2 regions of the Streptomyces sp. NBC_01260 genome follow, and region 1 is predicted to be linked to the other one. Evidence: predicted binding sites of a transcription regulator. Region 1 holds the regulator's gene; the other holds the start of a gene.
The links. The regulator HspR, encoded in region 1, represses chaperone genes until heat shock. The targets are predictions, from matches to a motif close to TTGAGNNNNNNNNNCTCAA.

Region 1 (4,415 bases):
CCGTACGACCCGGCCCGCGACGGCATCACAGGCGTCCAGCGCGCCATCGCCACGCTGCTGATCGAGGGGCACGTCGACGAAGCGATAGCCCGGCGGCTCGGCATGAACGTCCGTACCTGCCGAGCCCATGTCGCCAAGCTGTCCGCCGTACTGGGAAGCACCAGCCGTGCACAACTCGGCTACCTGATAGCCCAGTCAGGAATCCTCGATCAGGACTCCTGACCGGGCGGCACCGAACGGTCCCCACCCCCGGGCCGGAAGCATGGCCATGCAAGGGGGAGAGACATGGCCACGCCCCCGATCAGCCGGGGGAGTTCCCGGCTCCCCCGACAAGACCCACAGTGGCCCGCGGACTACGCTGCCACCACCGTCATCTTGCTGCACTGCCAAAAGTGGGGGGGCACGAATGGGCAGGGATGAGGACACAACGGCGCACCCGCACGGCGACCGCCAGCTGTGCGACGCGGCGATCCGCGTCTACACCGAGGCACTGAGCGCGGGACGGATCCCCCGGAGCGCCCTCGAACCGGCCCCCTGTCTCACCGAGTTGACGCTGGTCCATCCCGACCCGCAGGACGACGCCTGGATACGTCCCGTGCCGCCGTCCGCCGCCCTGGCCCATCTGCTGCAACCCGTCATCCGGGAGATCCACGAGCGCATCAGGCTCACCGCGGCCCTCGCCGACTCCCTGGCGCCGCTGGCCTCCGTCGCCAGTACGGATCCCAATCTGGCCATCACCGTGCTCGAAGGCATGCCGCTGATCAACGCGACCATCCAGAACGCCCTGAACGGCGCACGGGACGAGATCCTGACGTTGCAGCCGGGCAGCAGCCGCCCGGCGGAACAGCTCAAGGAGGCGCTGGCGCGCGCCCTGTCCGCCGTCGGACAAGGAGCGACGCTCCGCCACATCTACCAGCACCCGACCCGCTACAGCCCGACGCTGAAGGCGTATCTGGGCGACATACCCGCGGGCCACATCCAGGTCCGCACCACCGAGCAGACGGTCGAGCGGCTGTTCATCTTCGACCGCACCGTGGCCTTCATCCCGGCCAATGCCGAACGCGACGTGGCCCTCGAAATCCGTCACCCCGCCCTGGTCCACTATCTGACCCAGGTGTACGAGGTCATGTGGGCGCAGGCCACCCCGCTCACCGAGCCCCTGCCGGCCGCCCCGGCGGACAGCTCCGTGACCGCGGTCCAGCTCAGCATCGCCCGGCTGCTCGTCGAGGGGCATGTCGACCAGGTGGTGGCCCGCAAGCTCGGCATCAGCGTCCGTACCTGCCGCGCCCACATCTCCAAGCTCATGCAGACCCTCGACGCCACCAGCCGCACCCACCTCGGCGCCCTGCTCGTCGAGTCCGGCCTCGCCGCGCCCCGACCGGGACGGCACGAAGGCCCGCCGCCCCGCGCGAGCGGGACGACGGGCCTCGGTGAGTGCTGAGGTATTACTCCCTGGGCCGCTTGGGCCGCCAGACCACCAGTGCGCTGGTGTGCTGCACATCCTGGTACGGCACCAGATCGCGCCGGTACGAGGCGTGCACCTGCGCCTCGCGCTGCTGCAACGCCGCCGCCGCCCCGTCCACGGCCGTCGAGAGCTCGGCGACGCGCTGCTGGAGCGCAGCGACCTGGTTCTCCAGCTCGATGATGCGCTTGATGCCGGCGAGGTTGATGCCCTCGTCCTGCGACAGCTGCTGCACGGTGCGCAGCAGCTCGATGTCGCGGGCCGAGTAGCGCCTGCCGCGCCCGGCCGTGCGGTCGGGCGAGACCAGGCCGAGGCGGTCGTACTGGCGCAGCGTCTGGGGATGCAGTCCCGAGAGCTGGGCCGCGATCGAGATCACGTACACCGGGGATTCTTCGGTCAGTTCGTACGGATTACGTCGGCGGCCGTCCATCTCAAGCTCCCTTCGCTGCCTGGAACAGCTCCGCCCGCGGGTCCTGGTCCGCGGTCGCCTTGCGATAGGCCTCCAGGGCGTCCCGGGCGTCCGTGCCCAGGTCCTTGGGGACCACCACCTCCACGGTGACCAGCAGGTCGCCGCGGCTGCCGTCCTTGCGCACCGCGCCCTTGCCGCGGGCGCGCATGGTGCGCCCGTTGGGAGTGCCGGGCGGAAGCTTCAGGGTGACCGGCGGTCCGCCGAGCGTGGGGACCCTCACCTCGCCGCCGAGCGCCGCCTCCGTGAAGGTGACGGGCACGGTGACCGTGAGGTTGTCGCCCTTGCGGCCGAAGACCGGGTGGGCGTCGACGTGGACGACGACGTAGAGGTCGCCGGCCGGTCCGCCGCGCTCGCCCGGACTGCCCTTGCCGCGCAGCCGGATCCGCTGGCCGTCGGAGACGCCCGCCGGAATCCTGACCTGCATGGTGCGGGACGACTTCGCCCGGCCGCTGCCCTTGCAGACGTCACAGGGGTCCTGGGCGATGAGGCCCCGGCCCTTGCAGTCCACGCAGGGATCGGTGAGCGAGAACCCGCCGCCGGTGCCGCGCGAGACCTGGCCGGTGCCGACACAGGTCGGGCAGACCCTGGGGGTGCCGTTCTTGTCGCCGGTGCCGGAGCACGCCTTGCAGGGCGCCTGGCTGGACATCCGCAGCGGGACCGTGGCCCCGTCGACCGCCTCGGTGAAGCTGAGCGTCACCTCGGACTCGATGTCCTGGCCGCGGCGCGGCTGCACCCGGGTGCCGGTACCGCCGCCCCGGTTGAAGAGGCCGCCGAACACATCGCCCAGACCGCCGCCACCGCCGCCGAAGCCGCCGGCTCCGCCGCCCTGGCCGCCGCTCGGGGCGCCTCCGAAGAGGTCCCCCAGGTCGAAGTTGAAGTTGCCGCCACCGCTGCCGGGTCCGGGGCGGAAGCCGCCGTTGCCGAAGAGGGCGCGAGCCTCGTCGTACTCCTTGCGCTTCTTGGTGTCACCGAGGATGTCGTTGGCCTCGGAGATCTCCTTGAAGCGCTCCTCCGCCTTGTTGTCACCCTTGTTGGCGTCCGGGTGGAACTCGCGGGCGAGCTTCCGGTACGCCTTCTTGATCTCGGCGTCCGTGGCGTCCTTCGGGACGCCGAGAACCTTGTAGTAGTCCTTCTCGACGAAGTCCTTCGTACTCATCGACGTCCCTCCTTCCGGACGACCGGCCCAGGGCCTTCCGCCTGAATCCTGCCGGGCTCATGGAGTCCGGCCTGATCCAAACCAAAGGCCCTGATGACCGGGCGGTGTGCCGCCAAGTGGTCGGACGGAATGTCAGACCTCCTCGCCGCCACCGCTCTCCTCGTCGGCTGCCTGCTCTTCTTTCGCGTCCTTCGCGGTCGCGGGCGTCGCCCCCGGCTGGGGTTCGGCCACGGCCACCCGTGCGGGACGGATGGTGCGCTCGCCGATCCGGTACCCAGGCTGCAGGATCGCCACGCAGGTCGTCTCGGTGACGTCCGGCGCGTACGAGTGCATCAGGGCCTCGTGAATCGTCGGGTCGAAGGGCTCGCCCTCCTTGCCGAACTGCTGCAGGCCGAGCTTGGCGACGACCGTCTCCAGCGATTCGGCCACCGACTTGAACCCGCCGAGGAGCTCGCCGTGCTCCCGGGCCCGGCCGACGTCGTCGAGCACGGGCAGGAGCTCGGACAGGAGACCCGCGACTGCGATCTCCTTGACCGTGACCCGGTCCCGCTCCACGCGGCGGCGGTAGTTCTGGTATTCGGCCTGGAGCCGCTGGAGGTCGGCCGTGCGCTCGGCGAGCGCGGTACGGACCTGGTCCAGCTGTGCCGTCAGACCGGCTGTCTGGTTCGCGTCCCCGGCGGGGGCCGCCGCCTCCTCCGAAGAGGGGGTGGCGGCCTCCGTCCCGGCGTCTTCAGAGGTGGCGCCGGAGGGGACGTCGGGCTTCTCCTCGAAGCCCGGAGTCTCCTCGGTCACGCCGCACCGCCCTTGGTGTCCTTCTCGTCGTCGACGATCTCGGCGTCGACGACATCGTCCTGAGCGTCGCCCTGGGCCTGCTCGGTACCCGGCTGCGGGCCGCCCTCGGCCTGGGCGTTGGCGTACATCGCCTGGCCCAGCTTCTGGGAGACGGCCGCGACCTTCTCGGTGGCGGTACGGATCTCGGCGGTGTCCTCGCCCTTGAGCTTCTCCTTCAGCTCGGTGAGCGCGGTCTCCACCTCCGTCTTCACGTCGCCGGGGACCTTGTCCTCGTTGTCCTTGAGGAACTTCTCCGTCTGGTAGACGAGCTGCTCGCCCTGGTTGCGCGACTCGGCGGCCTCGCGACGGCGGTGGTCCTCGTCCGCGTACTGCTCGGCCTCTTCGCGCATCCGGTTGACCTCGTCCTTCGGCAGCGAGGAGCCACCGGTGACGGTCATCTTCTGCTCCTTGCCGGTGCCGAGGTCCTTGGCAGCGACGTGCATGATGCCGTTGGCGTCGATGTCGAACGCGACCTCGATCTGCGGCACGCCACGCGG
Region 2 (4,415 bases), 1.9 Mb from region 1:
GACGAAGGTGTCCTGAAGTACCTCCCGCACGGTCTCGGGGTCGGCGCACCGCCGGTTCAGCCGGGCCGGCAGCCAGCCGGCGTGCCGGTCGTGGAGAGCGGCCAGGGCCGTCGTGTCCCCCTGTGCGACGGCACGCAGCAGCGCCTCGTCGGTCCGGTCGTCCCTCGCGGGCGCAGCAAGTGGCTCACAGCTCCTCTATCGGAGACCGGCCCCCGTTCGGTTCACGGACCGGGCACGGCCGCGGTCAGGGGCGCGGCGCCTTCTCCCCGTGCACCGCGATGTGTTCGGCCGCCAGCCACGGGGCGAGGTCGTCGACGAGCATCGACAGGACGGCCGGGTCGGCGGTCGGTACGCGGCCCGTGCGGGCGGCCAGCCGCATCTGCCCGGCCCGCTCGGGACGGTGCGGGTAGTAGCGGGCGAAGAGCTCGGCGGACTCGGCCAGATCGCTGGTCCAGCCGCCCCACCGCGGCATCACCAGGGTGAAGCCCGTGCGGACGATCCGACGGGCGACGCCGCGGCTCATGGCGCGGCGTTCGCGGTCCGTGGCGGCCTCCGCCGCCCGCTCGTGCCAGCGCGGGAGCAACAGGCACAGATCGCCGTTGGTCTCACGGGCGAGCAGCGAGGTCGGACGGTAGCGCGGCAGCCGCTCGGCGAGGTCGTCGCCGAGCAGCGGGGTGCACAGGCAGGCGAGGAAGAAGCCCCCGTCATGGCGTTCGAGGTCGCTGAGCAGTGTGCCCGCGCCGGACAGCAGGATCCCGGCCCCGTCGATCGCGTCGAACGACGCGTCGAGTTCCGCCTCGACGGCGTCGGCGTCGGCCCGGTCCGCCCCGGTGGGCCCGGAGCGCAGCGCGAGGAGGAGGTCCAGGTCGGAAACGCCGGGAACGGCCGTGCCGCGCGGAACGCTGCCGTAGAGGTAGGCGCTGTCCAGCCGGGCGGGACCGAAGACCTCGGCGATCCGAGACCGGGCCGCCGCCACGACCGGCGCGAACGGCGCCTGCACCCGGTCCAGCGAGCCCTCCCGCGCGATCGTGCCGTCCTGCGCCAGTCCGCGGTCATCGCTCATGCGGGCACTCTGCCCTGCCGCCGGGCCCGTGCCGAACTCTTTTCCGTCCTCAGCGCACCCGCGGCGGCGCGGCGAACGTGACGTCCGCGGCCGGCACGGTGACCTCGGCGTCGCCGCTGATCGCCCACGCCGCGACCCGGGACACCACGGCGGCCGGGACCGCGGCGCTGATGCCGGGGGCGGCCGGGATGTCCTGCGTGGCGTGGGCGTCGTAGGGGAGAACGACCCGGTGGCCCAGGGCCAGGGCGGTGCGGGCCGTGGCCTGGACGCACATCTCCGACATCACCCCGCACAGGGCGAGCGACTCGACTCCGGCCCCGGTCAGCAGGTCCCCCAGGGACGTGCCCGCGAAGCCGTCGTCCCTCGTCTTGCGGATCACGACCTCCGCGGGACCCTCCCCGACGGGAAGGTGCAGCGCCCAGCCCGGGGTGTGCGGCTCGTCGCCCGAGCCGGGTGCGCCGTCGTTCTGGAGATGGACGACCAGCGCACCGCCGCGGCGCGCCCGTGCGATCAGGTCCGCCGTCCGCCTCAGCAGTCCGGCCGCGCCGGGCACCGCCCTCTCACCGGTCACCCCCGCCTTCTGGACGTCCACGACGATCAGGGCCTGTGCAGGGGGTGCGACATGGTTCATGGCGTCATCCTGTCCGGCACTGCCGCGGCCTTCCACCGGATTTCGCGGGATCTCGCGGACGGAGCACGAGGGGCGGGGACTACGGCAAGCCCGTACGGCGTTGGACACAAGGCGCGGAGGCAGACACGGGGCGGCCGCCGCACGATCGCTCACAGCGAACACCTCCCGGGGAACATTAGGCGGCTCAGGAGCATTGAGTCTTCATAGCTCAACTTGACTGCCGAAGGGGAGATCATGGCTACTGAGTCCAATGCGGTCACACCGCTCACCCTGCCTGTGCTGCCGCTCGACGACGAGGTCGTGCTGCCCGGAATGGTGGTGCCTCTGGACCTGTCCGACAACGACGTGCGCGCCGCGGTGGAGTCCGCCCAGGCCGCGGCCCCCGAGGGCGGCGGCAAGCCCGAGGTGCTGCTCGTTCCGCGCATCGACGGCACCTACACCGGGATCGGTGTCATCGGCACCGTCGAACAGGTCGGACGGCTCTCCGACGGAGACCCCGGCGCGCTCATCCGCGGCCGCGGCCGGGTGCGGATCGGTGCCGGGACCAGTGGACCGGGCGACGCGCTCTGGGTGGAGGGGGCCCGGGTCGACGCATCGGCCCCCGACCAGCTCCCCGGAGCCGCCGCCGAGCTGGCCAAGGAGTACAAGGCACTCGCCACCAGCTGGCTGAAGCAGCGCGGTGCCTGGCAGGTCGTGGACCGGGTCCAGCAGATCGAGGACATCTCCGCGCTCGCCGACAATTCCGGATACTCCCCCTTCCTCACCATCGCCCAGAAGGTGCGGCTGCTGGAGACCGCCGACGCGGTCGCCCGGCTGAAGCTCGCCATCCAGTGGCTGCGCGAACACCTCGCCGAGCAGGACGTCGCCGAGTCCATCGCCAGGGACGTCCAGGAGGGCGTCGACAAGCAGCAGCGCGAGTTCCTGCTGCGGCGCCAGCTCGACGCCGTACGCAAGGAGCTCTCCGAGCTCAACGGTGATCCCGCCTCCGGCGACGAGTCCGACGACTACCGGGCCCGCGTCGAGGCCGCCGATCTTCCCGGGCACGTCCGCGAGGCCGCGCTCAAGGAGGTCGACAAGCTGGAGCGCTCCTCCGACCAGAGTCCCGAGGGCTCCTGGATCAGGACCTGGCTCGACACCGTCCTCGAACTGCCGTGGACCGAGCGGACCGAGGACGCCTACGACATCCGCGGCGCCCAGGAGATCCTCGACGCCGAGCACGCGGGCCTCCAGGACGTGAAGGAGCGCATCACCGAGTACCTCGCGGTGCGCAAGCGGCGGGCCGGCCGCGGTCTGGGCGTCGTCGGCGGGCGGCGCGGCGGCGCGGTGCTGGCCCTGGTCGGACCGCCCGGCGTGGGCAAGACCTCGCTCGGGGAATCCGTGGCGCACGCCATGGGCCGCAAGTTCGTCCGGGTCGCGCTCGGCGGTGTCCGGGACGAGGCGGAGATCCGCGGCCACCGGCGCACCTACGTCGGCGCGCTTCCCGGGCGCATCGTCCGCGCCATCAAGGAGGCCGGTTCGATGAACCCGGTCGTCCTGCTCGACGAGATCGACAAGGTCGGCTCCGACTACCGGGGCGACCCGGCGGCGGCGCTCCTCGAAGTGCTCGACCCGGCCCAGAACCACACCTTCCGCGACCACTACCTGGAGGTCGAACTCGACCTCAGCGATGTCGTCTTCCTGGCCACCGCCAATGTCCTGGAAGCGATCCCGGAGGCCCTGCTCGACCGGATGGAGCTGGTCAGGCTGGACGGCTACACCGAGGACGAGAAGGTCGTCATCGCCCGCGACCACCTCCTCCCGCGCCAGCTGGAGCGGGCCGGTCTGGAGAAGGACGAGGTCACCCTCGACGAGTCGGCCCTGCGCAAGCTGGCCGGCGAGTACACCCGCGAGGCCGGCGTACGGAACCTGGAGCGGGCCGTGGCCCGGCTGCTGCGCAAGGTCGCGGCCCAGCACGAACTGGGTGACCGGGAGCTGCCGTTCACGGTGACCGACGAGGACCTGCGCGGTCTTGTCGGCCGGCCGCACCACGTCCCCGAGTCCGCCCAGGACCCGGCCGAGCGCCGCACCGCGGTGCCGGGCGTGGCCACCGGGCTCGCGGTGACCGGAGCCGGCGGCGACGTGCTCTTCGTTGAGGCGTCGCTCGCCGACCCGGAGACCGGGGCGTCCGGACTGACCCTCACCGGCCAGCTCGGCGACGTCATGAAGGAGTCCGCGCAGATCGCGCTGAGCTTCCTGCGGTCGCACGGTGCGGAGCTGGAACTGCCGGTCGCGGACCTGAAGGACCGCGGTGCGCACATCCACTTCCCGGCGGGCGCCGTGCCCAAGGACGGTCCGAGCGCGGGTATCACGATGACCACCGCACTGGCCTCGCTGCTCTCCGGCCGGCTGGTCCGTACGGATGTGGCGATGACCGGTGAGGTCTCGCTGACCGGACGCGTGCTGCCGATCGGCGGCCTGAAGCAGAAGCTGCTCGCCGCGCACCGGGCCGGGATCACCACCGTGGTGATCCCGAAGCGGAACGAGGCGGATCTGGACGACGTCCCCGCCGAGGTGCTGGACACCCTGGAGGTCCACCCGGTCACCGACGTCCGCCAGGTGCTGGAGATCGCCCTCGCCCCGGCCCTGGCCCGGGCGGAGCGGAGGATCCCGGCCGTCGCGTAGGTGTCACGGAGTGACGGGCGTGGCACCACGGGCGCGGCCGGTACGGACGGCCCGCCTCCC

Region 2: the regulator HspR is predicted to act here: its motif matches at 1,888-1,906, upstream of lon (endopeptidase La).

The regions. Positions count from the first base shown of each region.
Region 1 is NZ_CP108464.1:4,398,973-4,403,387, reverse strand. Features, by position in the region: gene OG322_RS19670 (helix-turn-helix transcriptional regulator) at 1-222, shown strand, start outside; gene OG322_RS19665 (helix-turn-helix transcriptional regulator) at 407-1,441, shown strand; gene OG322_RS19660 (heat shock protein transcriptional repressor HspR) at 1,446-1,892, opposite strand; gene dnaJ (molecular chaperone DnaJ) at 1,894-3,087, opposite strand; gene grpE (nucleotide exchange factor GrpE) at 3,220-3,879, opposite strand; gene dnaK (molecular chaperone DnaK) at 3,876-4,415, opposite strand, start outside.
Region 2 is NZ_CP108464.1:2,477,265-2,481,679, reverse strand. Features, by position in the region: partial or broken gene OG322_RS10575 (RNA polymerase sigma factor) at 1-141, opposite strand, end outside; gene OG322_RS10570 (nucleotidyltransferase domain-containing protein) at 245-1,063, opposite strand; gene OG322_RS10565 (isochorismatase family protein) at 1,113-1,694, opposite strand; gene lon (endopeptidase La) at 1,929-4,355, shown strand.